Regions from separate parts of the Sporomusa aerivorans genome, predicted to be linked through region 3. Evidence: riboswitches for the same ligand, from Rfam matches in the RefSeq annotation. Region 3 holds a riboswitch; each other region holds the start of a gene.
What was found. A riboswitch is a leader RNA that binds a small molecule or an ion and turns the genes downstream of it on or off. The one in region 3 is predicted to bind cyclic di-GMP.
Positions count from the first base shown of each region.

Region 1: another riboswitch for cyclic di-GMP. It lies ahead of SATMO3_RS24070 (diguanylate cyclase); the one in region 3 lies ahead of SATMO3_RS26785 (tetratricopeptide repeat protein).
Region 2: another riboswitch for cyclic di-GMP. It lies ahead of SATMO3_RS30130 (methyl-accepting chemotaxis protein); the one in region 3 lies ahead of SATMO3_RS26785 (tetratricopeptide repeat protein).
Region 4: another riboswitch for cyclic di-GMP. It lies ahead of SATMO3_RS25225 (methyl-accepting chemotaxis protein); the one in region 3 lies ahead of SATMO3_RS26785 (tetratricopeptide repeat protein).

Region 1 covers NZ_CP156926.1:4,987,557-4,994,952, reverse strand. The annotation lists gene SATMO3_RS24075 (amidohydrolase family protein) at 179-1,498, shown strand; cyclic di-GMP riboswitch class I at 1,576-1,659, shown strand; gene SATMO3_RS24070 (diguanylate cyclase) at 1,770-2,675, shown strand; gene SATMO3_RS24065 (PepSY-associated TM helix domain-containing protein) at 2,825-4,366, opposite strand; gene SATMO3_RS24060 (hypothetical protein) at 4,378-4,737, opposite strand; gene SATMO3_RS24055 (TonB-dependent receptor) at 4,753-6,957, opposite strand.
Region 2 covers NZ_CP156926.1:6,302,877-6,310,272, reverse strand. The annotation lists gene SATMO3_RS30140 (recombinase family protein) at 1-893, shown strand, start outside; gene SATMO3_RS30135 (manganese catalase family protein) at 918-1,121, shown strand; cyclic di-GMP riboswitch class I at 1,348-1,433, shown strand; gene SATMO3_RS30130 (methyl-accepting chemotaxis protein) at 1,668-3,617, shown strand; gene SATMO3_RS30125 (PilZ domain-containing protein) at 3,736-4,713, shown strand; gene SATMO3_RS30120 (Ldh family oxidoreductase) at 4,740-5,798, shown strand; gene SATMO3_RS30115 (bile acid:sodium symporter family protein) at 5,773-6,732, shown strand; gene fliD (flagellar filament capping protein FliD) at 6,834-7,396, shown strand, end outside.
Region 3 covers NZ_CP156926.1:5,625,410-5,632,805, forward strand. The annotation lists gene SATMO3_RS26785 (tetratricopeptide repeat protein) at 1-2,339, opposite strand, end outside; cyclic di-GMP riboswitch class I at 2,480-2,565, opposite strand; gene SATMO3_RS26790 (HAD family hydrolase) at 2,577-3,311, opposite strand; gene SATMO3_RS26795 (LrgB family protein) at 3,425-4,108, opposite strand; gene SATMO3_RS26800 (CidA/LrgA family protein) at 4,102-4,479, opposite strand; gene SATMO3_RS26805 (LysR family transcriptional regulator) at 4,590-5,489, shown strand; gene SATMO3_RS26810 (hypothetical protein) at 5,710-7,332, shown strand.
Region 4 covers NZ_CP156926.1:5,264,638-5,272,033, reverse strand. The annotation lists gene SATMO3_RS25235 (ASKHA domain-containing protein) at 1-738, shown strand, start outside; gene SATMO3_RS25230 (uroporphyrinogen decarboxylase family protein) at 753-1,655, shown strand; gene SATMO3_RS25225 (methyl-accepting chemotaxis protein) at 1,960-3,996, opposite strand; cyclic di-GMP riboswitch class I at 4,111-4,195, opposite strand; gene SATMO3_RS25220 (UbiD family decarboxylase) at 4,494-5,834, shown strand; gene SATMO3_RS25215 (UbiX family flavin prenyltransferase) at 5,843-6,394, shown strand; gene SATMO3_RS25210 (LysR family transcriptional regulator) at 6,594-7,396, opposite strand, start outside.

The DNA.
Region 1 (7,396 bases), 640 kb from region 3:
GAATTAATTCTCCAAATTCGAATTCACGGGAGAGGGTTTATCTTGCTGGAAACAGAAATGAAACAGACGGTCTTAGTCATAACCAGTCTCTTGATGGCAAAAAATAATGTATGTGTTATCAACAATTTTCGCGGTTCATCTATATATGAAATAAGCAGCGGGTTGGATTGGAGTTTCATTGTATTGGACGAAAGGATTGAAGATGGTGCTGGGAAAAGACATTGCAATCATAAAAGGTAATATAGCGTTTACGCCTAGTTTCGGCCAACTGAATATTGCCGAGAACAGCTTTGTGGTTATTCAGGGGAAAAAAGTTAAGGGGATTTATCGCGCACTGCCGGCTGAATACCGGAATATACCTGTAACAGATTATCAAGACGCCTTGATCATTCCCGGCTTTGTCGATTTGCATTTCCATGCGCCGCAGTTTGCCAACAGAGGGCTGGGTTTTGATCTGGAACTCTTGCCCTGGCTGGAGAACTATACGTTTCCCGAAGAAGCAAAATTTCAGGATGTAACGTATGCGCAAGCCGTGTATAAAAAGGTAGTCTCGGCGCTATGGCAATGGGGCACGACCCGGGTAGTGTTTTTCGGCACTATTCACAAAGCAGCCACCGCCAAGCTTATGGAACTGCTGGCAACGGCCGGTCTGGGCGGCTATGTAGGCAAAGTAAACATGGATAGGAATTCTCCCGGGATTCTCATGGAAACAACCGGACAATCGTTACTCGATACCGAAATGTTTATTAAAGAAACAATTGGCAGGTATGAACTGGTAAAACCAATTATAACGCCAAGATTTGTACCTACCTGCTCGCCGGAATTAATGAGTGGCATTGCCAGACTGGCAATGCAGTACAACTTGCCGGTTCAGTCACATTTATCGGAAAACACAGGCGAGATCGCCTGGGTTAGAGAACTGCATCCCGAATGTCAGAATTATGCCAGTGTCTATGATCAATTCGGCCTGTTTGGCAAGCAGCCGACCGTTATGGCTCACTGTATTTACAATGATGATGCCGAGCTGGCGTTAATGGCCAAAAATAGAGTTTATGTGGCCCACTGTCCCTATTCGAACAGCAACTTGGCTAGCGGGATAGCACCTGTCAGGAAATGTATTGAGCAGGGAATTCCCGTAGGTCTGGGCTCTGACGTCGCCGGCGGCCATGAGGTAGCGATGAGCAGGGTCATGTCCATGGCTATAGAGGTTTCCAAACTGAAGTGGCTGGCAAGCGGTAAAAAGGAGAAATTCCTCACTATACCGGAAGCCTTGTATCTGGCGACCAAAGGCGGGGGAAGCTTTTTCGGCAAAGTAGGCAGCTTCGAGGCAGGCTACGATTTTGATGCCCTGGTTATTGACGACAGCAGCCTGGAGGTGGCGGCAAGCAACCGGTATTCGGTAGAGGACCGGTTGAGCAGGTTTATTTATATAGGCGATCATCACAATATTATCGCCCGTTATGTTGCCGGTAAAAAAATAGAGAAACCTCAATTCTAAACAATAATTATCGTACAACACGACTTATTTCGACATTTTTCTTATCTGCTAGTGATTAAAATAGTAGCAGATAATTTAAAATGGACAGGCAAACCTTCCGAAAGGATGGGACGCAAAGCCATGGGTCTACAGATGTTTTCTAAGATTGCCAGGTTGCATCATGTAAGTAAATGATGAACCGGGCATTTTTATTTTGCTAACCATATATATGAAATTCCAATAAAGATCTCTCGTAGCTGGCAATAATAAGGAATTAAGGAAGGAAAAAGACATGGATCCGGAAAAACAAACCGTCCTGATTGTTGATGACATGAAATTCAGCAGGCATTTGTTAAAGTCTTTATTGGAAGATGACTATTATGTGCTATGCGCCAGCTCAGGGCGGCAGGCCCTGGAGTTGATCATGGCGCAGCCGGTCGATCTGGTTCTATTGGACATTATCATGCCTGATATGGACGGTCGTGAACTATGCCGGCAACTAAAAAGCGATCCTGTCACCCAGGATGTTGCGGTTATTTTTATTTCTGTTAAAGATGAAACGGAAGATCAAATGCAGGGATTCGCCCTGGGGGCGATTGATTATATTACCAAAAATACCGCACCCGCAGTTGTACAGGCGCGGGTACGGTGTCATCTTGAGTTGAAAAAACAGCGTGACAGACTGGCTAAATGGTCTTTCACCGACGCGCTTACCGGTATTCCCAACCGGCGGTATTTTGACGAAACGCTGGGAAAGTTATGGTGTTATGCGTTGCGCAACCAGGATCTTTTATCATGTCTGTTAATCGATATTGATTTTTTTAAGAACTATAACGACAGCTACGGTCATATGGAAGGCGACCATTGCCTGAAAAAGGTGGCCGGGGCCGTACAGGCGGCTCTGCTACGGCCCATTGACACAGCGGCCCGGTACGGCGGTGAGGAATTTATCGTGCTGATGCCTTCAACTCCTTGCGCCGGCGCAGTCCGGGTAGCTGAGAGAATTCAGGCCAATATCCGTGAACTGCGCATAGAGCATCGCCTCTCGGGGGTTAGTAACCTGGTTACAGTCAGTATCGGTATTGCCACCCTTAAACCGGATAGGCGTTATGATCCTGCGGTCTTGATAAAACGGGCGGATTTTGGACTCTATAAGGCCAAAAACGAAGGACGAAACAGGTTTGTTATTATCGAATAGGGAGCGGGTTAAGCCGTAGGTTGGTTTCCTCTCGTATCTATTAAGGGCAGTGCGGGTTTGGTCGGCCAGAAGTAAATAAGCTACGGCAAAGGGCTGTGCTGAAACAAGTGTTTCAGCACAGCCCTTACAAGTTATTGCCTGTACGAGCGTTAGCGTGGCAGGCTTATTTCAATTTGCCGGTCGGTTTTCGCCGGCGGTCTTGCTGCAAGCCGGCGGGCAGTGACAGCCAATACGACTCCCAACAGTAAGGCTGTTAAATCGATGCCGGCGGTCATCCAGTCGCGCGCTGCGATTGCCGGCGCCAGCCCAACCTTGGTTGTGAGGGCATTGATCAGCGGCAACCCCAGGCAAAGCAATGCGGCGAAGCCTGTTTGCTCCGACCAGGCGCGCTCTGGCGGGCGCAGCAGGGCGTGCAGCAGCATAATGAGCCAGACACTGAAAAATACCGTAATTTCTCCTTCAGACCGGTTGGTCATTGCCTGCGGCAATAACCGGTTGGCCCATAAATAGGTAATGCAGGCAATAACACTGCCCATGATGACTGTGATGTTCAGGGCTTCGGCGGTACGGTACATAACATAGGTCAACTGGTTGCTGCGGGCGTAGCGGCGGCGCCGCTTCACCGTAAAGAAAATGAGGCCGGTGGCAATCATAGCGGAGCTGATCAACCCGGCGGCAAAATACAGCCAGCAGACAGGATAGCCGCCGAATCTGCCAATATGCAGCCCGACCAGGGTGCGGTAGGCTGTAACATATTTATTCCAGGTGGCCTGACTGCCAAGCAGTTCGCCGGTAACACCGTCAAACGACGCCTTGGCGCTCATGGCCACAACTTCACCGTCAACAGTGCGGAAAAAAGTGACCACGGCCTGTCTGTCGCCAGGATTGGTAACGCGGACGTAGGCTATGCTGTTTTTGCCCAGTTCGGCTTCCGCTTTTGGCAACAGTTCTGTCAGCGGCAGCAGTTTTCCCGGCTGATTGCTGCGGGGACGCTCAAAGTTTGTCGACGCTACCGCCGCCGGTCCTTTCCAGGCGCTGCCGTATAATATCTGCGGAACGGCTGTGCTGAGCAGAAAGAAGGTGATTGTCAGGCCGGTATAGGTGATAAGTATTACAAAAGGCAGGGTCAGCACACCTGTCATGCTATGGACATCAAGCCAATTGCGCCGCCAGCGCAGGCGGAAAAAATCCTTAAACACCTGACGTCGAATGGCGACTCCCGAGACCAGGGCGGCCAGCATGACAACCGAGGCTAAGCTGACAAGCCACATGCCGCTTTTGCCGCTGTGCAAGTCATAATGGAAACGCGCAAAGAACTCCCCGCCTTCGGTTTCCGGCGCTTTTATTACCCTGCCGGTCTGCGGATTTATCTGCTTCTCCAGGGTTACAGTATCTTTTTTCCAGATGATGGTCAAATCAGGATGGCGGTTTTGCGGCATGGCTATCATCCAGAGGTCGGCCCGGGGCGCAAACAGGCGCAGGCTTTTATCGGCAGCGGCTGCGGCCTGCAGCGGCTCTGCCTGGCTGCTGCGGACATTGGGCTGCATCCAGTGTGTTATTTCCGGCTCAAATACCGCCAGGGTACCGGTGAGAAAGATAATAAATAACAGCCAGCCAAATACTAAACCGCCCCAGGTATGCAGTTCACTCATCGCCAGGGTAAAACTTCTGTTTGGTTTTGCTTTGTCCATACGACTCTCCTTTATCTTGACAAGACTGCGGCCAGCGCCGGCAGGCTGCAAAATAATGTGGCAATCAGTATATCACGCCAGGCACGCTGCGCGCTCGGAGCGGCAAATGACCAGAGCAGCGCAGCCAGGGAAATGAAAGCCGGCAGCAGTGCTAAGAAAAACAGGGTATCGACTTTAGGCCAGGGCAAGCAGAGCGCCAAAGTCGCCAATATACCGCTAGTCAGCGCATAGCCGCCGAAAACGGCGGCTAGAATGCGAAGGCAGATTTGCGTTTGTTTATACTGTAAGAACATATTAGCTTCATTCAGTATAGGGGCGAAACCGGCATGCTGCAGCAGCCGGCTGAGGTAATTCTGCAAAATTCTATTCATGACTATACGCTCGCCTTATAGATTCCAGGTTGCCGATAATTTGTAGGTGCGGGGCCCGCCCAGCGTGGCATAATACTCGCTGCTGAAACAACCTGCCCAGTAGTGTTTGTCAAACACGTTTTCCACACCAAGCCGGAAGGTAACCGGTGTATCATTAATGACGGTTTTGTAGCGCGCACCGATATCATAACGCACCCAGCTTGGAAGTTTTAGCTTGTTCGCATTATCGATATACTGGGAACCGGTATATACCGCCAGGAGAGAAAGCGTTAAATCCTTATTCCACGGCGTGTCCCACTCGACGCCGGCATTCATTGTCCATTTAGGTACGCCAAACGGGGTATTACCGTTGTTGGCGCTGATATTAGAACGGGCCAGTTCGCCGCGGGTATAGGCAATTCCGCCTAACAGACGGAGGTTTTTCGCTATACTGCCGAAGGTGTTCCATTCAACGCCGCGATTTTTCTGTTCGCCGTCATAGGAGTAGATATTGTCAGTAGTCATATAACTGGGCATGTTGATTTGAAAAAAGGCCAGCGTATTGGCGAAATTTCCCTTGTCCCATTTAATACCGATTTCCTGCTGCTTGGTTTTATACGGCGACAGTACTTCATTGGCGTTATCATACGTTACACCCACCACGGCTCCGGGTGAAAGCGCTTCAATATAGTTGGCGTAGAGTGACACCGAATCTCCCCATGGTTTGACTACGAGGCCAACCATCGGCAGAGTCGCGTTGGCGTCCTTAGTAGGAGTTGACGTGGGTGCGCCGGTGGCAAGGGTATTGGCATATTTATAGCTGGTCTGGTTCACATTTTGCCGCCGAGCCCCTAAGGTTAACTGCACTTTGTCTTCATCAAAGGTAAGTGTGTCGGCCAGAAGATAGCTGGAAAGCTCGGTAACAAGGGTCTTGTTGCCTTTTGCCGGCGATGCCAGGCTATTATAGTAATCGGCAAGCGAGACAGGGTTATAAAGGTTCGTTACATAATTACCGGTGCCGGAAGTATATGCATTGGAATAATCGGTATCCTGGAAGCTTGCCCCTAAAACGAGCTGATGTTTTACCGCACCGGTCTGATACGTGCCGCGCAGTCCAAAATCGGCGGAAGTAGTGTCAGTCCAGAAGTATTGCTTAAAAACATTCCGGGCCTTTACTGTTCCATCCGGGGAGAGATTCACATGATTGCCGTTGATGAGGCCGGTGGCTCTGGACGATAGTTTGCCGATGCCGGCATACGCGGTTAAATTATCCCGGATGTCATATTCGCCCTTAAACAGGACACCATTATTCCGTGTTGTAGCTGACGTTCCTTTATACACATTGGTTGAACCGTCCGGAGCGTCTGGTGCTGCCGCAAACGTTTTGGGTATGTTATACATGGAAGTGGCTCCATTGTCATAACTTTCCTGTGAACCGTAGGCATCCAGGGATAGCCGCCATTTGTCTTTTCGATAATCCACTCCCAGAGTGCCCAGCAGCCGGTCTTTGGACTGGCCGTTGACTTCGGTGTCACCGTCTGCATAGACGCCGTTGAAACGAATGCCCCATTCTTTGTTTTCGCCATAGCGGCGGCCAATATCAATATGACCGCCCAGGTGGGACGAGGAGGTATAGCTGGTGGTAAAGTTCGTGATGTCCTCCTCGCCGGCGCGTTTGGGCACCAGGTTGACGGCGCCGCCCACCGAAGTGTTTACACCGCCGTAAAGAAAGGAACTGGGACCCTTAAGCACTTCCACCCGTTCCAGAAATTCAACCGGAACATGGTACTGCGGCGCCAATCCCGACATACCGTTAAAGTAGAGATGCTGATAATTTACTTCCAGCCCGCGGATCATATAGTTCTCATTGTTATGGCCGGTGGAGGTGGTAAAGCGGACAGAGGGATCATTAATGAGGACATCATACAGCGTACTGGCCTGCTTATCTTCCATGGTCTGGGCCGTATAGCTGGTAACATTAAACGGTGTATCCATAAAGTCCTTATTGCCCAGGACGCCAAGATTTGCCCCGCGGGCCACCTGTCCGCCGGCATATACCGGCGGCAGAGAATGGTCACGGCTGGCGGTGACTTCAATTCCCTCCAAAGTGAATTCATGCTGCCCGGCCGTTTCCGCCGCATTCTCGGCATATGCAATTGCCGTTGTGTGCCAGAACAGGCTGCTGCCGATCAGGGCATACAACAGCCTTTTTCGGGCTAGCGATTTTTTTTGTTTCTTCATGCCATTCGACTCCTTTGTTACAGCTTGTAAAAGATAACCGCTCCCGTATGAATTATAAGTACAGATTTTACAACAGTGAGAATAGTTATCAATAATATCTAATAGAATAGCAAGAGTAAGCAGCGGAGTAAATGGAGAAATTTCTAAATTGGCCTAGATTTTTTTCTAATAATACCGGCGCCGGCTAGGTTATACGCCAGATTTTATTGACAAGAACTGGGCATAAATTTATAATAAACTAGAAATGATAATCAATATCAAAGGGCGGCTGACTGCCGTAATCCGTTTATTTATCCTCTGACTAACCCTCTCTAAGACTCCCCCTTCTGTAAGTGGGAGTAAGAGCGGATAAGTCCCGGGATAAGGGCAACTAACCTTCAGATGGGGTTAAAACCCCACCTGAAGCTTAGTTTACTTTATAGATATTTACAACGGGAAA
Region 2 (7,396 bases), 680 kb from region 3:
AGAATCTACGATACCAACAGCCAAAAACTAAAAATAGCACATTGTGGAAATACTTTGCCATATCCAATATGCTAACCAATGAAATCTATATTGGAAACATGGTTCAAGGCAAATACGGCAGTATTTCCTATAAAACCAAAGAGAATAAACCCATTCCTAAAGAGCAATGGATTAAAGTAAGTTGCACTCATGAGCCTATTATTGACCGCGAACTTTGGGATAATGTGCAAGAGCTAATAAAGGAAAAGGCTAAACCGTTTTCTGTCGGTACGATTGGGATATTTGCCAAAAAAGCAAAATGCATGTATTGCGATTATGTAATGCGTTCTACCAAAAGTCATGACCGCTATTATTTAAAATGCGAAACAAAACATGTTGCCAATGAAGCATGCATAGGTTCGTTTATATCGGTAGCAGAGCTTGAGAGAGCTGTGATAGCTGAACTTAAGTCTATGATAACTGAATACCTTGACAAGGATGAACTAGAGCAGCAGGTCAGCATTACCAACAACTTGAATGAAAAAAGAGAAAAGCTTAAAGCCGAAGTTACCACATTTCAAAGAAAGGCTTCGGAATATGCCAAAGGCATTCAGGATGTTTATTTAGACAAATCCAAAGGCATCATTACCGAAAGTGAATTCCTGCAATTCTATCAAAATTTTTGCAAGGAAAAAGAACGTCTTGAAATGCAGGCAAGTAAGACAAGAGATAAATTAGAAATCATAGAAAGAAAAATGCAGTCAGCTGACAGCCGCCGCCAGATTATCGAAGAATATCTAGATATTACAAAGCTTAATCGGGAAATGACCGTAAAGCTAATTGACTTCATTCGCGTTGGCAAGCGAAGCCCTGAAACCAAGCAGATTCCCATTGAAATTCATTGGAATTTTTAGTCCCCAAAATGTTGCCGATACACAATCGCCCCAGAACAAAAAGCCCGGTCGACATATGAGCATCTGATTGCTTGTACCGATGACCCCTGCGTAAAAGATACTCTTCGTTTTCTGTGGCAGCGGGAAGTAGTACATTTCCAACGGTTTGGCGAGGCCTTAAACGAGGTTCAGGAATGGATGTGCAAGAGCAAACATATGTGGAGCGGTCATAAGGGCGGGTGTGAATAAAGGATTTCCCGAATAGCTGCAAGATACTCTCTGTCTATAGGCAGAGGGTATTTTATTAATATGGACTAGGATGGTTAAGGATATCTTGAAAAGACGAAAGACGGGGTTCTCCAAGCAGGATTTTAACTTTGGGTTAAAGTCTTGTTAAGGTGTTTGAATTGTAGAGAAAAAAATGCTACAGTGAATTTGCGGATTAAAGAAATTGATTGCGGGATTAAGTAAGACAAATTATAAAGGGCAAACTTATCGAAAGATAAGGACGCAAAGCTATGGGTCTAAAGGCGGAAAGCCTATGACTGCCAGGCTGCCGTTTGGTTCTAATGGCCAAGCGCCTCATAAACCAGCTATGGGGCTGGTTTATTTTTTATAAATAATATTATAAAGCCAATGTTGTGTTGGTATATACAAGGAGGATGGCTGAAAATTGTGCCAGGCTAAAGAGTAATGTTTTTTGCAATTAATTAGCGGACTACTAACTCCAAGATTGTTGAATTTTTAACGCCCTATTGATTGGCTATTTTTCTGTTTCGAGGAGGTTAAATAATAATGAAAAAAATTATTATTGTCTTACTAATGCTCGTTAGCGGCATTCCCTTGCTTGTGTCGACTCTAATTTCCCACTCTCTGTTTACTAAACCACTGGAAAGTGATTACTATGCGATTAATGCCAGCAAGGCTGAAGTTTTTAAGACCGAGACCCAGGCTTACCTCAATAAGCACATGGAGGTAATTAAGGCGGTTTCCCGTACCACTGCCGTAAAAAATCTTGACTTGCCGGCAACCAAACAATTACTCGCCGACTTAAAAAAAACCTACTCCAATATTGATATGGTTATTTCTGATCTAACAGGTAAACAGGTTGTCAGAGGCGATGATGCCAAGTTGGTCAATGTGTCCAGCCGGTCTTTCTATCAGGAAGCGCTCAAGGGTACTGAAGAAGTTATTTCCGAAGTACTAATCAGCTCCAGAGACGGACAGCCGGTAGTAGTACTGGCTACACCCATCCGGGCAGATAACGGAGCTGTTGTCGGCGTATTGCAGGCCAATCTTTATCTAAATATTTTTAAGGACTTTGTAGTTAACCGCTCAGTTAACGGAGTTACTGCTTACATACTGGATCAAGATGGAAAAGTAATCGTTCATCCTACAGCCCAGGTGTCGGGAGAACGTACTGATATGAGTAACCAGCCTTTTGTTCAAACCGCATTAAAGGGTCAAAGCGGTTCTGAAGAAATTGCGGGGGAAAACGGTGTTCGCAAATTAGCAAGCTATGTGTATGACCCCAAGACACGCTGGGTTATTTGTATGGAGAAGAACTATGAAGAGTATGATGCGGTTAGTAAAGGAATGCTCCTTACCAATTTAATGGTTTGGGTTATCACGATGATTGTGGTGATCTTCATTAGTATTGTTGTTTCCAACCGGCTCACTAAGCCCATCACGCAATTGGTAAGTGCGACAGAAGCGCTGAAAAACGGTAACTTAAATGTAAGCATAACGAATCATAGCAAGGATGAAATTGGTAGGTTGGCGCAAAATTTTGACGCAATGGTTAAGGGACTGAAAGACCTGCTTAAGGATGTTTCCGTTTCCGCTGGCGTGGTTTCGGCAGCCGCTCAGCAGCTAACTGCGAGTGCGGAACAATCGGCGGCTACCGCTGAGCAAGTGACAATAGCAATAACCGACATCGCGGAAAGCGCTGAAAAACAAGTGACTACTGCCAATGATACCGCAGTGATTGTGACCCGGATTGTTTCCGATATTCAGCAAATTGTTGCCGATTCCAGTACAGTCGCCAACGTATCGGCCGGGACCGCTCAGTTGGCTGCAAATGGCGGCAAATCAATAGAAGATGCCGTCGGGCAGATGCAGAACATTGAAGCCAGCGTTGCCAATTCGGCGGCAGTGGTGACAAAACTGGGGGAACGTTCTACAGAAATCGGCCAAATTATCGATACTATCTCCGGTATTGCCAGTCAAACCAATCTGCTGGCCTTAAATGCGGCAATAGAAGCAGCCCGCGCTGGCGAGCAGGGGCGGGGATTTGCCGTAGTGGCCGATGAAGTGCGCAAGCTGGCTGAGCAGTCAGGCAATGCCACTAAACAAATTGCATTTCTCATTGGCGAGATACAGGCCGATACAGATAAAGCAGTTGTGGCTATGAACCAGGGAAATATCGAGGTCAAACGGGGAGCCAATATAGTTACTGAGGCCGGAAAGACGTTTAATGAAATTATTGCCATGACCAATCAGGTCTCAGAGCAAATCGGCGTTATTTCAAATTCTATAGAGCACATGGCTCAAAATAGTCAAAGAATTGTGCATGGCATTCAAGAGATTGACAGTATGAGTAAAAACAACGCCAGTCAGACAATGCAGATCTCAGCAGCTACCCAAGAACAGGTTGCCTCTGTGGATGAGATCAGAAAGGCCAGTCAATCATTGGTGAAAACGGCTGATGAACTACAAAACGCGGTCAGCAAATTTTCTCTATGACAACTTTACGGTGAACAAACCTATTCCCAACAACTCATAGGCCGGTTATGAGACAGGCTTTATTCTCTAAAAACCGGTCGTGAGCGAAACCAATTTAATAAGAATGGAGCGATGAATTATGTCAAATGTAGGAATGCGTATTTTCCCTCATATCAATCGGCCGCCCAAAGCTTTAATCGATGGCTTTGCCGGTATACCTGTAGCTAATATAGCCGACAACATGAATCGCATGTCATGCATGGCTGCCAAACTTCGCCCCGTTAATGAGGTGCCCTTGCTGGGACCGGCTTTTACCGTTAAATCACGCCCGGGTGATAACCTTCTGCTTCACAAAGCGCTGGATCTTGCACAACCTGGCGATATTGTGGTAGTAGATGCCCAAGGGGACTTGACTAACTCCATTATGGGCGAATTAATGGCTCTATGGGCTGAGAAAAGAGGAATCGGCGGGTTTGTTATCGATGGCGCCATTCGCGACAGAGGGGCTTTGAAAAAAATGAGAATGCCTGTCTATGCGGCTGGAGTTACCCCGGCCGGGCCTTATAAAGATGGGCCGGGAGAAATTAATGTTCCCGTGTCTTGTGGCGGAGTTGTCGTTCACCCGGGAGATATTTTAGTTGGCGACGAGGATGGTATTGTCGTTATAAATCCGCGTGATGCCGAGATTTTACTGGAAAAGTCCAAGGCCAAACTGGCTGCCGAAACCAAAATAATGGAGGATATTGCCAATATGGCCTGGGATCGGACGTGGGTGGATCCGGCTCTTGCTGAAAGAAAAGTTGAAGTGATAGAAGAAAGAAGACTTTTTTCCCGGGCGGATATTAGCGTGCCTGTGACCATTATACCTAATGATTTGGCGCAACCGATTGATGCCATCGCGGTTAATATCAGTGTGGACGGAATATTGCTGCAAACTGAACAGTACCTGGCGATCGACTCGCTCCTCCGGTTATACCTGCCTAAAGAGTTAGGAAATATGGATGTTGTGGCCAAAGTCGTCTGGCAGCAGGACAACAGTTTTGGCTGCAATTTCATGGATATGCCCAAGCATGAACGGGCGATCTTGGATTACGTGACCTATTTCCACATGCGGTAATACACGAATCTGGGGAGGGGTGTAATTTGCATACTGATACAATGTTGATAAAGGCCAATTGTTTACGAGACTATTGTCAGCAGCTATTTACCAAAGTCGGTGTGCCGGCTGACGAAGCTTATATCAATGCCGATAATTTGGTGGACGCAGATCTGAAGGGCATCGATTCACATGGGGTAAGCCGTATGGCTATTTATCTCAAAAGATTGCGGTTGGGAATTGTTAACCCAGCCCTTCAACTGAAAATTGTGACGGAAAGCCCTGGTACCGCTGTTTACGATGCTTGTAACAGCCTGGGCGCTGTCGCCGCCGGCAAGGTAATGGCAACGACGATAGACAAAGCGCGTAGTACGGGAATTTCCTTTATCACGGTTTGCAATTCCAATCACTATTCGGCTGCCGCTTATTTTGCCCAAATGGCTTTAGAGCATGACATGATTGGATTTGCCGCCAGTAATGGACCGGCGCGTATAGCTCCCTGGGGCGGCACTGAACCGATGTTTGGCACCAGTCCCTTTGCTTATGCAATTCCGGCAGGTCAAGAGCTCCCGATTATTGCCGATATGGCAAGCAGTGTAGTCGCCAGAGGCAAAATTATTATGGCTGCCAAAAAGGGGGAGCCGATACCTTCAGGCTGGGCGCGCAATAAGTTTGGTGAAGATACCACCAATGCCCAGGAGGCCTTGGAAGGAACCGTATTGCCTTTTGGCGGCCCCAAAGGATATGCGATTGCTACAATGATTGAAGTGTTAAGCGGTATATTAGCCGGTTCTTGCTTTACCACGACAATAAAAGATTTATATACAGATTTTGAAAATCCAACTTGTACGAGTCACTATTTTGGCGCCATCAATCTTGCAGCTTTCGGGCCAGTGCAGGAGTTCAAAGCAACGATGGATCAATTCATAGTAAGTGTAAAAAGTAATCCCAAGGCTAAAGGCGTAGAGGAAATTTTTCTTCCCGGTGAAAGGGGTCTAAAGTTAAAGCAGAAAAGGCTTCAGGAGGGAATTCCCCTGCCACGAATTACCTTAGACAGTTTACGGCAGGAAGGAGAAGCATGTGGTATTCGTTACGACCTTGAATGAATGGCTAAGTAGAAGAATGTTTGTATTGGTATTGGCGGCGCTCATGATGGGCTATTTACTGCGAGTACCCGACAGTCAGCTTGTCCGCGTGCTCCTGGTGGCTTTATTTGCGTACATGACATTTGTTACCTCACTGAGTACGGGGATGAAGAGCTTCATTCAGGTGCTGGGACGGCCATGGGCTGCATTATGGGCTTTGCTGCTTATCCATCTGGCGACTCCGCTAACTGCCTACTTGCTGGGAACACTGTTTTTAGCAGATTCACCCCACGCAAAACTTGGATTGCTGGTAGGAGCTGCTATTCCGGTCGGAGTCACATCGGTAATTTGGACTGCGCTTGCTCAGGGCAATGTACCCATATGTCTCGCGGCTGTTACAATTGATACACTGATCGTCCCGGCGTTGCTGCCGCTTTACTACAAACTGATCATGGAGCAGTCGGTCATTATTAATTATACGTCCCTTGTTACCCAGCTTGTTTTAATGGTGACACTGCCAAGCATAATGGGCATGTTGCTTTTTGATTGGTCGGGTGGTAAAACAGCTGACTTTTCCAAAGGCATAGGAGGAGTAACAGCTAAGCTAGCCTTGTTTATTGTAATTCTCTTAAATGCATCGCTCGTAACACCGGATTTTAACTGGTCTGCAGATATTGTACAACTGACGTTCGTTGTGCTGCTGCTGGTAGCATCCGGCTACATGCTTGGATATGTTGGTTCATTGTGCATACCCAATAACTCCCGAGATACTATGGTGGCAATGATCTATAGTGTCGGCATGCGTAATATTAGCTGCGGGCTTGTCATAGCCATTACTTACTTTCCGCCAGCAGTGGCCGTGCCTATCACCTTGTGTATGTTGTTTCAACAGCCGATTGCGGCGGCGGTTCCTAATATTTTAAAATACTTCGACGAAAAGCGATTGTCGTGTTAGCCATATCCTGCGGGATTGGCTTTATTTTTTCTCGACATAAAAATACTAAGAGAATATAATAGTGGTATAAAATGTTAACCGTAAGTGAAGGGGATGAGCAGATGAGATGGATTTCAGCCGTTTCGTATAACAAGTATTTTAAGGTCTATCAGCCGGTTTCGGCTGCGTCGGTAAATAAGAATACGAAACCTGACATCTACCGGGCGGAGGACACCCGGGGTTCTCTTCAGGTTTTATCCAATTTATCAATTAATAATATAAAATATAAGCAGGATGTGTACCGCAGGCAGGTTGTGGATTTTAACACTCAGGCCAAAGATATGAATTTAGCGGCTAAGAGTGTGGCTGCCGGTGACTTCTTTGACAAAAAGTATGTTGACGCCAATAACAGGTCTATTACAGGCTTAGCCCAAAATGCCGCCAATGCTGCTGAATATGATGTGACGGTAAGTCAGCTGGCCATAGCTCAAAAAAATACCGGCACAAGAATAGCCCGTGCGGGTGCCGGCATACTGTCAGCAGGTACATATGCCTTTGGTATTACTGTTGGCGCTGGTGCGGAAAAAACAGTAGTTGTCCAATTGGATACAGCGGAAAGTAATTTTCAGATTCTGGGAAAAACCGCTGCGGCAATTAATGAAGCGCAACCCGGTGTAAAAGCAGA
Region 3 (7,396 bases):
TTAGCTTTTTTCATATCAACGCTTGGATCGCTGATTATAGCTGAAGTAATCTGGGCCATTTCATAAGTAAACTCATTTCTTTGTTCGCTAGGTATTAGCGGCAATGTTTTGGCTGTAATTGTAGAAATTGCATAGGCGAATTCAATCTTAAAAGTTTCCTCGTTGGTAACAGGCGCTGATAAAAACTTCGTTGCAATTTGCGCCATTTCATAGGCGAATTCATCTTTGGTTATTTCTGCGTTCGCTGCTCTAATAACAGCCTGGCTACCCGGCTCGACCGGCTTTTGGGCTTGATTTGGAAAAACCCCCTGATTTCCTTGGAATGTCGCTGCCGCTAACACCCGAGGCTCTATTTCTCGATTGCCACCCCGCACAACTGCAGTTGTTTTAACTGGGCTCTCCCGGCCTTCTTCACTCTTTGGCGTAAGAGCTGCAACGGCCTTGCTCCGCCCATACTTACCGGTAATGACATCGAGCGCCTGACGGGATTTGGCCGAATCTCCCATCGCGCTGGCTGTACGTGCCATGCCTGACAGCCCTGCCAATTCTCCCTGGGGTTGGCCGGCTAACAGTTGGTATTGTCTATAGGCGGCGCGATTGTGATTTTTCTTAACTAACGCTTCAGCATATTGCTGGCGGTAAACCGGATCCGGATACTTGGCCAGCACCAGTTCGAACAAGGCTTTGCCGGCAAGATACTGATCAGTATTGATAAGCGTTACGGCATCTGCCGCTACGGCCTCAACACCCGCAGGGTCCTTGCCGAGTAATCGACCATAGTAACCAAGTCCTTCCGCAGTACGCCCATTTAGCATCAACTGGAATGCCAGTAATCGCTGACTGTTATCATCACCTGGCTGCCGCTCAGCAAGATGGCGATAGATTGCCAAAGCCTGGTTTTGTTTACCGAGGTGAAGATAGCTTTCGGCCAGTGACCTAAGTCCGGTAAGCGGCGCTTGCGAATAATCAGGCCATAACCGCTCTCCTTCTTGCACTGCCAGTTCATACTGAGAGGTATTGCTGAGCGCAATAATATAATCGGCTGCAAGCGCTTCTTTGACAGGCAAGTTTTTTATGTATTTTCCCAATATGGAAATAGCCTTTTGTTCCTGTCCGGTGTGCATATACACAGTGGCTAAATTATGCTCCACCTTTGTCAACCGGTCAGCTTTGTCCGGGCTGTCAGGCATGAGCCGTTTTGCCCGCTCCAAATCCCAGGCTGCCTGACGGTAATCTTTCATCTTGAGACTCAACATTCCACGGCGTAAATACACTTCATAATCGTTAGGATTCTTGGCTAATAGCCGTTCATAGCAGACTGTCGCTTCGGCCTTATCACCCGAGAGCAAACTCATTTCTCCCGCCCAAAAAAGCGCTTCCCTCTCGCCGCTAGTAATGAACGGCTGCAGCACAGCCATGGCTTTATCATACTCTTTCAGCTGAAAATAAGCAGTGCTAACACTGCGGATCACAGAATAAGGCATAGCAGTGCCGGCGTGCCGTTCAAATATATTGACAGCCTGCTCATTTCGGCCTGCCTGTTGCAAAATAGTAATATAATCCGACAAAGCGGCTGTATCTTGCGTTTCTCCTGCAACAGCACGTTCAAAAATAGCAAGTGATTCTTGATATTGACCAGCCTGCGCCATCTTCACCGCCTGCGCATGCAGCAACTTTTGCTCAGGCTGCGCTGAAATTACAGGCCGGTCAATAGTCGCTGTCTCTGAACCCTTGGACACAGGTGCATCATCTGCCAGCCTATACATACGCAAGCTTTTCTCATACCATTGCGAGTAGTGCTGCTTGTTCGGGCTAATTTCAATAACCATTTGAAATAGCGCTTTTCCACCGCCTGTATTGCCCAAAGATAAAAGAGCCACGGCATCTTCTGCCGCACCGGCAAGCATTCCCTGATCTTCTGTCAGTACCTGGCGATACATAGCCAAACCTTTATCCAGCTGACCGGCATATATCAGCGTATAAGCCAAGCCGGCACGGAACCGGTGATTTTGCGGGTTTTGGGCAACAAGCATCTCAAAACCGGTTTTAGCAAGCGTCACCCGGCCGGTACGAATATAACACTCTGCGACACAATACAGCACCCTGTCAGGCATAGTTTCCAGCTTCGGCCAGGTTGCCTGGGCAGTTTCTACAACCTGCTCATATCGGCAATCGTCAAATAAGGCGACAATAGCCTCTTCCTCTGCGGCAGGCGAATGTATACGGACAGAATATTCCCGACCCGGATCGGCAACTACGGCTGGCGCCGCTTCACCGGTATTATGCTGCGAGGCCATTAACGCCGAAACAATAGCCAGCCAAAACCGTCGATCTTTCAATTGTCACACCTCTTTTTCGGTAAAGATGCATCGATCCTATGGCGAGTTCACTTTCTAAACAAGATTAGAATACGATAAAATTCCATTTATTTCCTGCATAAAAAAATAAAAATGCCTGGTACACTCACAAAAATACTTGCAAGAGCAACCAGGCAGTCATAGGCATAACGCCGTTAGACCCACGGCTTTGCGTCGCCGCCTTTCAGCGGGTATGCCAAATCTTTTAATTGATATATTTTATTTTACCCGGTGAGTCCAGGTGTTGTCAATTTGTATTTCTTGACTAAATTCTCCGTACTTGGTCAGCCATTCAAACACCGTTTCAGCCGCAAATTCCGCCATTCCTTTTCTAAACAACATATCGGCCTTACTAAAACTATCATGAAGCGGTTCCGCTATGAGGTAAGGTATGGCAACGCAACGCATACAAGCCCTCTTAGCAGCTTCCACACCAGGCTGAGCATCTTCTAAGACCAAACAGTTCTCGGCGGGTATTCCCAGCCGTTTGGCAGCTTCCAAAAAGATATCCGGGGCTGGTTTGCCTTTGGCAACATGTTCGGCAGATAAAACCACATCAAAATAGTGCCTTAAGTTTGTTACAGACAAAACCAGCTCAATGACCTCGGGAGAAGAACCGGACGCAAGGGCTGTCGGGTAATTATTTTTCTTAAGTATATCCAACAATCTGATCATCTCGGGAAAGACGACCGTATTGGCTTTAGCGATGTCAGTGTAATATTTGTTTTTCTTTATCATTAAGTTCTCGATTGTTTCGCTTATTGGGTGGTATTTTATAATATCCCCGATCATCTCTCTGGAGCCAACGCCTACATACTTATTTCTCATTATCTCGTCAAAGTCAATGTCATACTCAGCTAGCAGTTTCCGGTCTGACGCAAAGTAGTTAGGTTCACTGTCCACCAAAGTCCCGTCCAAATCAAAAATTACGGCTTTGATTTTGTTTCGATTCACCACACTAGCCTCCTTCGTAAAATCCTACTTTACCAGTATCGTCGCAATAAAGCAGACTTAGCTTCAGGTGAGGGTTTAACCCCATCTGAAGGCTAACCTTCCTTATCCGACGACTATCCGAAAAAGTTCAGGCAACCAGGAACAAGCAGCGGAGCGATGATAATAGTTACCAGCCCCATGAATACCATGGCAATGCTGGCAACTGCCCCTTCCAACGCTCCTTTTTCATAGGCTTTGCTAAGCCCCGTCCCGTGAGCTGATATGCCAAACATCATGCCCTGAGTAATTGGACGTCTAACCCATTTCAGCAGAAGGGACGATACTAAAACGCCGGTCAGGCCGGTGATGATAACAAAAACGGCGGTTATTGTCGGATTGCCGCCTATCGTTTGTGAAACATTAATGGCCAACGGAGTTGTGATAGACCGCGGGGCCAGGCTGGTTGCAATCTGTGAGTTTATTCCCAGTCGTTCGGCGATTGCTACGGAAGTCACAATTGCAACCATTGCCGCACCTGTCACGCTGATTAGTATTTCGGTGATATACGTCTGGACGACTCTCCTATATTTATATATAGGAACGGCCATTGCTACAGTTGCCGGTTCCAGCATAAAACTCAAAAAATGCCCACCGGTATAATAAGCGGAGAAAGAAATGGAAGCTGCTCCTAATATAACAATTATTGTCACCGGACAAATTACCAGAGGCGAAAAAATTAAATTGTTCGACCATTGATAAAGGCGCTTAGCTCCCAGATAAACACCTATGGTCAGCCACAGACCGAATAATATCAGCATAATCGGTCGCCCTTACGCCGATAGCGGCTTACCGCCTCTGTAGCCAGAATGACGAAAACTACGACAGCAACGGTACTGGACACGATTGTGAAGAGTAAACTAAGTAAAACAGGGTTACTAAACGAATTTTTATATTCAATTATACCAACAGACGATGGAATAAAGAATAGCAACAACTCCGCAAGTAAAAAGTTTGCACCTGCCTCTATCCATTTTAGGTCAATGAACTTGCGTTCCATCAATAGAAAAAGCAGCGCCATACCAATAATACTGCCGGGAATGCCGATATTTAAAATTCGTGCTATAATCGTGCCCAGCAAACTAATGCCGCATAACAATGTAATTTGCAAGAGCAATCGCAAATATTTCATTTTTCTTCACCTCTCATGTGTTATAGTTTACAAAAGATTGAAGAAGGAATAAAATACTTGTTATGTATGTAAAGCATGCACCTGAGCTATAAGGAATCTGGAGGTAATGTGTGGATATTCTGCATTTAAGTTATTTTTTGGAAGTTGCCCAACAAAAAAGCTTTACTAAAGCATCGCAAATATTACATGTCAGTCAGCCGACCATCAGCAAGGTCGTCAAAACATTAGAAAATGAGTTGAACGCGACTTTGCTTGAACGTGCAGGCAAAGAAGTGGAACTAACAGATGCAGGTAAGGCTGTTTTTCAGCGGGCTCAATATGTAGTATCCGAGTTTCGGAATCTCACCACTGAGCTTAACGACGTGCTCAATTTAAAAAAAGGTGAACTGTCAATCGGCCTTCCTCCCATGGTTGGATCACGTTTTTTTCCGCATGTTATCGGCCGTTTTCGCCAGCAATATCCCTTGATTCAAATCAAACTGATCGAAGTTGGCTCTAAGCAGATTGAAAGCGGAGTACAGGAAGGAGTTCTGGATTTGGGAGTAATTGCTCTGCCTGCAACCGTGGAGAGCTTTGATACTTTCTCTTTTGTGAATGAAGCTTTGCGGGTTGTCATGCATCCCGATCATCCGTTGGCTGCACATACCAGGCTGAGTTTGTTTGAGCTCAAAGATGAACCTTTCGTATTATATAAAGATGATTTCTCGTTATACAATCATATACTGATGCAATGTCAAAAAAAGGGCTTCAGCCTGGAGATAGCATGCCAAAGCTCGCAGTGGGATTTTATTGTGGAAATGGTTGGTGCAAAACTCGGCATTGCCTTACTACCTGAAACTATATGCAATGATCTTGATCCTAAGAGGTTTAAAAGTGTCACATTGTTTGATCCGGTAATTCCTTGGAATTTGGCTATTATCTGGAATAAAAGCCGGTATATGTCGTTTGCGGCACGAGCATGGTTACAATTGGCGAAAGGGTATTTTCACTTAGCAAACGTAGCTCTATAAGTAGGTACTTCGCCAATGGCGCAGTGTTATTTCACTCTTATTACTTACCTATTGTTTTTGTATTCTTCTACTGCTGCTCTTAGCTGGTAAATCCTGTACACATATTGACTAGAACATACCAGCTTGTCCAGTCCCGGCTGACACTTTATAATAGTTATATGAGTCATCTGCAAACATGCGGTAATCATGTATCCACTATGCGAAGGCTGGAGGCGTGAATGTGAGCGAACAACAAATAACGACCATAGAACCCAAGGTAAAATGGAGCAAGCAAAAAATTGGCTTGCTTGTTCTTGCGGCGGCTTTTTTAATAGGTACAATATTTTATCAGGTTGCCGCAGACAAGGTAAAAAGCGCGGCTGAGCAATCCCTACTGTTACGTGCCAATGAAGCCGTCAACGGCCAGATCTTAGTAGGCGGGATTAATTTGTCGGTCCTGGGTTATGTGGAAGTAAAAGAAGTCCAGGTGCTTGATACGGCCGGCAAACCGCTTGCCAAAATAAATAGGATACATATTAGCTATAACTGGAGTGATTTGCTAAAAGGACAGTTAGGGCCGCAAATGATAAAAGCTGTTACTGTAGATAAACCTGAATTTTGGATTGCCTATCAGCAAAATCGTTCGGATTGGAATGACTTGCTAAAAACAAAGACCGATGAACAAGCCAATTTTTCCGGACTAGTGAAAATTCAGGACGGCAAACTGCATTTAAAAACGGATTTCTTTGAAAAAACGGTAGACCAGTTGACTGGTGGAATCGATTTTCAGGAAAACCAAATTTATCTTTCCGCTACAGGAAAAGTGGATCAGGCTCCCTTTAGGCTGGAAGGTCAGTGGGGCACTTTAGGCATTGCCGAAATTACATTGTCGGCGGAGCAAATGGATCTGGCCAAATTTGGGCTGACGGCGGCGGACGACCCCATTCAGCTAACCGGCGGTATTCTTGATGAGCTAACTGTTAAAATTGGCAAAGATACTGCGTCAGATGCAATACTGCTAAAAACATTCTCAGGACGCTTTTCCGGCGTTAAAACCGCAGGGGCTCTGGAATTAACGCAAGGCAGCGCCCAATTCACCAAGCAGGACAATGCTATCCAGTTTATTAACGGGCAAGCCTTGTATCAGGGCCAGAATGTTACGGCTGCCGGCCAGGTGTTAACCTCCCCATCCGGTGAAAAAACACTGGATTTCGATATTCAGATGCCGGCTGGCGACCCGGCGGTGCTGCTGTCGAGTTTACAGGCCGGCGGGACTCTGACAGCCCAAGGCAAAGTAACCGGGTCCGTATTTTCACCGGTGTTGTCCGGCAACTTTACCCTAGGCAGTCTTCAGTTCGGAAATATGATAATTAGCGGCATTGATGGTACTTTCTCCTACACAAAGCAGACGCTAAAATTGCTGAATGCCAAAGGCGTCACTCTGGGCGGCTCAGTTGCCGCCAATGGCGAAATTTATCCGGATACCCAGCAATATACTTTGGCTATCTCCGGCAGTGGTCTTGATACCTCGCAACTAACGGAAAAAGATGTCAAGGGTCCCTTGTCGCTTGCAGGCACAGCAACCGGTTCTGCTGCGGCCGCAACGTTGCAGGGCAGCTTCACAATCTATAACGGCAGTGCATATGGAGTATCCTTTCGAACCCTGACCGGCAACTTCGTAAAACGGGGCTCGGCGGAAGCCGAAGTCAGCAACCTGGCGATTGTGACTGATTGGGGGACTTTTTACCCAGAACAGTTGAACCAAGCTATGACGGAGAAGCTGCGCGAACGCAATTTGCCGACAACAGGCGCAGAGATAAAGGAAAAAGTAACGGAGAAGTTGCTCGAAAAACTTTTCCGGTAAACCTTTTTCGCTGCGCGATTTTCTTGCCCTTACCTTCGAAAAATGATTAGATAGCAAATTTTCT
Region 4 (7,396 bases), 360 kb from region 3:
GGCACAAATACCGAAATTGTTTTAGCCGTTAACGGCAGGATGGTTTCCTCCTGTTCCTGCGCTTCCGGACCGGCCTTTGAAGGGGCGCACATCAGTCAGGGAATGCGGGCCGTTAATGGCGCCATCAGTGAGGTAAACTTCAGACAGCAGGGGCAGGAGGTGCTTTGGCGGACAATTGGCAATTACCCGCCCATTGGTTTATGTGGATCCGGTCTTATCGACCTGATTGCCGAACTCCATCAGGCGGGTGTTATTGCGCCTAACGGCAGGCTCAATCCTGCCCATTGCCGCGTTCGGACAGAAGAAGGCCAGGCGCCTGAATTTGTGGTTGTTGAAAGGCCGGCGAGCGGCTGTGAGCGGGATATTGTCCTTACTCAGAAAGATATTGGTGAAATTCAACTGGCAAAAGCAGCTATCGCCAGCGGCGTCAGTATATTGCTAAGCACACTGGGAGTAGAGCTTTCGGCAGTCGACAAGGTCGTTATTGCCGGGGCTTTTGGGTCTTTTCTGCGCTTGGAAAGCGCCATTGCCATCGGTATGCTGCCTGATTTGCCGCTGGAACGATTCACCCAGGTCGGCAATGCGGCCGGTGTCGGCGCTTGTATGACGCTGGTTTCAGACAGCGAACGCCGGCGAGCCGAAAGTCTCGCCGGCAAGATTGAGCATTTGGATCTGGCTGTACTGCCTGCGTTTAAAAGAGAATTTGCCAAAGCGTTAAAGTTCCCGTGCTTGCGGTAATAGAGGAGGGCAATATGGACCAGCGAACGAGAATCAGGGCGGCAATAAACCGCTTGCCTGCAGATCAGATTCCCTGTGCGGAACTGGTTATAACCGACGAAATTATCCGGGCCTTGTGCGGCCAACCGGTTATCGAGTTTGACCATCGCCTGGAATTTGTCCAAACCATGGGGCTGGATGCCATCTGCCTGCATCCTTGCGCTCCTTTATCGCCCCAGGAAAGTTTGGTGCAAGGGGAACTGGTATTTAACGATTTGCCCGGATGGATTGAGAGTGATTTATTCACTTTCGCCGTCCTGGACGGGCCTGTTGGCTGGAGCGGCAAACTCTTAAGCTTTGAGGACATGATGCGCAATCTGGTGCGCGGCAACAGTGAAATGGCGGCTATCGTCGCGGCTGTTGAGAAGCTTAACTTAGCTGCCATGGAACGACTGGCCGGCGGTGGGGTTAACGGGATATTGCTGGCAGATGACATTGCCTTTAATCAAGGGGTTATAGCCCGTCCGGCTTTGCTGCGCTCCTTGTTGTTTCCGTCATATGCCCGCCAGGTTGAGTATGCCAAAAAGTTGGGCTTGCCGATTTTCTTTCATTCGGACGGCAATCTGACGGCAGTGCTGGATGATATTGTGGCTGCCGGTTTCGACGGTCTGCAGTGTATTGAAAAACTGGCCGGCATGGATATCGGCGACATAAAAAGCCGATATGGACACAAATTATGCCTGTGGGGAAACCTGGATCCGGCTGAATTGCTAAGTACACGCAGTTCAGCTGAACTTGCCAGCCATGTTGAACAGATTATCCGGGACGGCGGCAGCGGCGGCGGACTGATCTTCGGGACTAGCAGCGGTCTTTTTGACAGAATGAATCTGGATAGTATCAGGACAGTATATAAGGTGGCAAAAAGTACTGTGATTTAAACCGAAAATGGAATCTACTACAGATCCTATTTTATCCTGTGGCTAACCGCTCTAAGACTCCCCCTTCTGTAAGTGGGAGTAAGAGCGGATAAGTTCCAGGATAAGGGCAACTTAGCTTCAGATGGGGTTAAAGCCCCATCTGAAGCTAAGTTTACTTTATTATGAGACACGTGAAGAAATGGCCGGAGCCCGTCATGGGCTCCGGCCATTTGTATTTCGGCTTTTAGCTAGAGGTTACCTATTTTTGATTGGGTCGCGTCCGGCAACGTACATATTCGTGCCACGTTATTCAGGCGGCAGTGAATTAAACTTTGAAGGTTGCCACTGATGACTGAAGTTCAGAAGCTATTTGTGCCAAAGCCTGGCTGGAAGAGGCAATCTCCTGCATAGATGCTGATTGCTCTTCTGTCGCTGCTGAAACGGTCTGCGCCTCGGCGGCGTTTTCCCTGCTGATGCTATCCACCTGCCGGACAGCGGAAACCATAGCGTGGCTGCCGGCCGCAAGCTGGTCGATAAATTCGGTTATATTCTGGATTTGTGAAGAAAGTTGTTCGACAGCATCGGCAATTGTCTTAAAGGTGTTTCCGGCTGTTACAACTACTTCAATACCTGTTTGTACTCCATTGGTATTATTTTGCGTAACAGCGATGGCCTGAGTCATGTCAGTTTCATTCTTTTGGATAAGGCTGGCAATTTTTTGTGCCGCCTGGTTGGATTCTTCCGCCAGCTTGCGGACTTCTTCGGCGACAACTGCAAAGCCGCGGCCTGCTTCTCCGGCTCTGGCAGCCTCTATGGCGGCGTTGAGCGCCAACAGATTGGTTTGTCCGGCTATTGCGGAAATCAGGGTAACAATTTCGCCGATTTCGCGCGAGCCTTGTGCAAGATTGCCAATGGTTTTTTGGATTTCTTCAGATTCTGTCCCGATAATTTTCATTTGATCGCTGACTTTGTTAATCGCCTTTCGTCCTAGTTCCGCGGACTCGGCTGTATCACCGGCGATACGCGTGATCTGTCTGCCGGTTGTTGCAATTTGCTCGATGCTTGCTGACATTTGGTCTACAACGGAAGACATGTTGGTTACTGCAGTTGCTTGTTGATCTGAACCTGCGGCGATATGGGTGATGGAATCAGCCACTTGGTTGGCGGCGTTGGCCGATTGCTGCGCGCTGGCGGTTAGTTCTTCACTGGAAGCTGCCACCGTTTCCGCCTTGGATTGTACTTTTTCGACCAGATTGCGCAGTTTGCCGGCCATTTGCCCGAAAGCCGCCGACAGCTGCCCAATCTCGTCTTTGGAGTGAATCCGGTTTGCACGGTGTCTTAGGTCGCCCTCGGCCAGCAGGAGTGCTTCATCCCGGATTTGGACGATTGGCCGGGTAAACCGGATACTGATATATACCACAAGTAAAGCTCCGAGCAGTATGCAGATGACGGCTGCCATAATCAAAATTGTGCTCAGTGTTGCCACGGCGCGGGTCGCTTCGGTTTCTGGCGCGGTTACGATCATAAGCCAGCGCTGACCGCCGGGAAGATCGATCGGTGTAAAAACACTCAGCAGAGATGTATTGGTAAGCGTATAGGTTCCCCGTACCTGCGTTCCGGTCTCACCGGCAGCCTTAAACAGTGTAATCAAGCGCTCATCCAGTTCGCCGCTGCCCAGATTAAGCTCAGGGTTGATTTTTTTATCCAGCATGTTTAATTTTCCGACAAACTCCGGTTTAGCGCCATGCGCGAGGATCATGCCTAAATCGTCGGCAATCATACCATAGCCGCTGTCCAGAAAGCTAAGGTCTTTGACAACGGCGTTCAATTTGGTGAGTGGAACGGTGCCTACCAACACGCCGTTTAGTTTACCGTTATCCAGTACTGGTACCGAAACAGTAACCGACAGCAAGCCTGTGGCTTTTAAAATCATGGGGTCCGATATGACAGGTTTTTGTGTCTGGACTACTTTTTTGAAATAATCGCGGTCGCCCAGGTATACAGTGTCGCCGGCGGCACGTATAGAATTGCCGTCAGAAAAAACAAAGTTGAAGCCCTGAAACCTTTCGTTGCGTTTTAACGCTTCCGCCATGGCGGTGACGATTTGCTGCCGGTCGTTGCCGCTCCGGACATAGGGATTATTGGCTAAGTCCTGAAGATATATGACCAGTTCATGGATGGAAGCCTGAACGCGCTGGGAGTAATCAGTGCCGATTGCCGCCGCCGTCTCATCGATACTTTTGGAAAGTGATTGTTTGGCGAAGTAATAGCTCAGTCCGGTTAAGAGACTTAGCGATACTACCATGAGCGTAAGGATAATGATCAGCAGACGGACGCGAATACTAGATAAATTAACTTTCAAGATATTTACCTCCCGTATACTTAAGCTTATAGTGCGTACATAATCTTATTTCGCAAGATTATGCAGAAAAATGACATCAATCTATAGACAGACTGATGTCACAAATTCACAGTTAAATGCAACTTGGCAGTCAATAGATTATATCTTTAGACCCATAGCTTTGCGTCCTTATCTTTCGATAAGTTTGCCAATATGTATATTTTTTTGTAAACCAATGTCATTTTTTATAATCTTATTATTTTTCTTACAATTATGCAAGGCCGGTAGATATACTTTTAACCTATATAATCTATAGGTATACCGCTATATTTGCTTTGACGCAAAATAACCACATAGGATAAACCTATATAATTTATAAACATTATAGTATTAGATCTATGCGCTCCTTTATGATATAACTTGATTAAAAGATTAAAAATGCTGAATATACTGAAAAACGAACACTGTATTCCTGACGTTGCCCTTGCGCTTAGTAATTTAAAAAAGGAGCGATCAATATGGTTTGTACGTCACTACGGGACTGGCTGGCCTTTCTGGAGCAAGAGACCTATTTGAAAACGGTGACAAAAAAAGTTAACCTACAACACGAGCTGGCTGCCCTCGGTAAAAAGGCGGATGGCAAATATGCATTAAAATTCACCAACACTGGCAGGGACATGCCTGTTGTCACCGGCTTTGCCGGGAATCGGGCTTTGATGGCTAAAGCAATGGGGGTTGAAGTTGAAAAAGCGGCAGAGCATTTTTCCTGGGCGCAAACCAACCCTCTGGACTGCACTCTTGTCGGTAAAGACAAGGCGCCGGTGAAAGAATGCATTACCTTTGATGTGGACCTTGCCAAGCTGCCGATACCTGTGCATCATGAAAAAGACAGCGGTGCGTACATTACAGCGGCGCTCCTGATCGCCAAAGACCCGGAGACCGGCGCGCGCAATGTTGCCATTCACCGGCTGCAGGTTACCGGACCTAACCGTCTCGGTGTTTTAATTTTGCCCCGCCATCTGGCCCACTTTTATCAAAAAGCCGAAGCCCAGGGGAAACCCCTTGAAATTGCCCTGGCCATCGGTGTTGATCCTATTCTCCTGTTAGCCTCACAGGCTTTGGCGCCGCTGGGTTTTGATGAGTTTACCATTGCTTCGCGTTTATACGGAAAACCGCTAGAACTGGTACAATGTGAAACGGTGGATTTGGAAGTGCCTGCCCAGGCTGAAATTGTCCTGGAAGGACGCCTGCTACCCGGAGTACGGGAAATGGAAGGACCTTTTGGCGAATATCCCAAATATTATGGTCCTGCCTCTTTAAAGCCTGTTATTGAGCTGACGGCGATGACTACCCGGCAAGCTCCGATTTTTCATACCATCGTGCCGGCAACTATGGAGCATTGCTTATTGGGAGCCATCCCCCGGGAAGGCGGGATGCTGCAGCTTATTCGCAATACCGTCCCAACGACGCTTGGCGTGCACTTAACGCCAGGCGGGACTTGCCGTTACCATGCAGTCATTAAAATAGACAAGAAACAGGAAGGCGAAGCTAAAAATGCCATGTTCGCCGCTTTTAGCAGCAGTCATGAAATCAAGCATGCTGTTGTCGTAGATAAAGATGTCGATATTTTTGACATGGAGGACGTAGAATGGGCTATAGCCACCCGTTCACAGGCCGGGCGCGACGTAATGATCGTTGCGCAGGCCGCAGGCAATATTCTTGACCCTTCGACCGATGAGGGGATTGGCGATAAAATGGGAATTGATGCGACAGTTCCCCTTGCGGCGCCCCAAGACCGCTTTGAACGGATACGCATCCCGGGAGAAGAGGTTCTCAAGCTGGAAGACTATATTAAATAGGGGGCACTATGGGAATCATTGTGGCCATTACAGGCGCAACCGGCGCCATATACGGAGTTCGCCTGCTAGAGTTTCTTAAGCGGCTAACTATTGAATCACACCTGGTTGTCAGCCAATGGGCCATGGAAACCCTGCGGCTGGAAACAGCCTATTCCTTTGCGGAATTACAAACGCTTGTGACTCATGTGTATAATAATAATGAGCTTGGTGCGGCGATTGCCAGCGGTTCCTTTAAAACAGCAGGTATGGTTATTGCGCCTTGCAGTATGAAAACCCTTGCGGCTGTTAGCTGCGGGTTCAGTACCAATCTTATTCTGCGGGCTGCTGATGTCACCGTAAAAGAGGGGCGCAAGCTGATCCTTGTTACCCGTGAAACTCCCCTTAGTTCGATTCATCTGGAAAACATGCTGAGACTTTCCCGGCTAGGCGTGGTAATGATGCCGCCAATGCCGGCCTTTTATAACAAACCTGCCAGTATTGACGACCTCGTTGACCAGCATGCCGGCCGGATTTTGGATCGTTTGGGGATTGAACATAATTTTATCCAGCGCTGGCAGTAATGATTGCCGGTGAGGTTTTCGGGGAAAGCGGCTGTTGACAATCGGCGGCAACAGGCATGCAAATTCATACTGTGCCGGCCCTTCTTAAATATTGCCTTTTTTAGCGTGACGACCGGGCAGCATAAAGGCTAACCCACTAGTGATAGCTGGCGGGTTAGCCTTTTCGTGTAATTGCAAGACTGTGTTTGGTACGTAAGATTCAAACCTGTGTTTTCTTTAATCTCAGTGTTTCCTGCGCTATGGCAATAAACTCCTGAGCTGCCCGCGGCAAATATTTGCCGGCGCGGTAAGCGGCAACCAGCTTGCGGGTAGGTAACGGATCATTCACCGAAAAATAAAGCGGCCGTTCCGACATATTGCTAAATAACACAAAGGTGTCGGGAATAAAGGCCACCCCCACGCCGGCAGCGACAAAAGCATGGGCGGCCTCGGCGCTTTTAGTTTCGAGGATAATTCTCGGCTCAAATCCGGCCTGACGGCAAAGCTCAATAGTGGTCTGATGCAGTCTTTGACCTAAAACAATAAAAGGGTCTTTGTGCAATTCGGTCAGGTCCATTCGTGGCCGGGGATTTTGATCCCAGGTCGCATTGTGTCCTCTTGCCTGCGCGGGGTGATGCGGCGGCAGTGCGAGCACGAGCTCTTCGGAAAGGAGCGGCGTATACGCAAACAAATCTTCCCGTATTGGCAGGGTCATAATGGATAAGTCTGTGGTACCATTGCTAGCGTAGCTTTCGAGTTCAGTAAAATTTGCTTCGATCAGAATGATTTCAATACCGGGAAACTTTTGCTGAAACGCCAGTAGGATACTGGGTAAGATATAAGCGCTTCTAAACGGGGAGATGCCGATGGTAAGCCGGCCTTTCTTCAGTTCGGCAATATCGTCAATTTGCTGGGAGAGCAAGTCTTTTAAATCTAAGATACGCTTAGCTGTTTCCACATACAGTTCACCGGCAAATGTAAGGCGTAAGGGAGAAGACGAACGGTCAAACAATTGAATGCCGA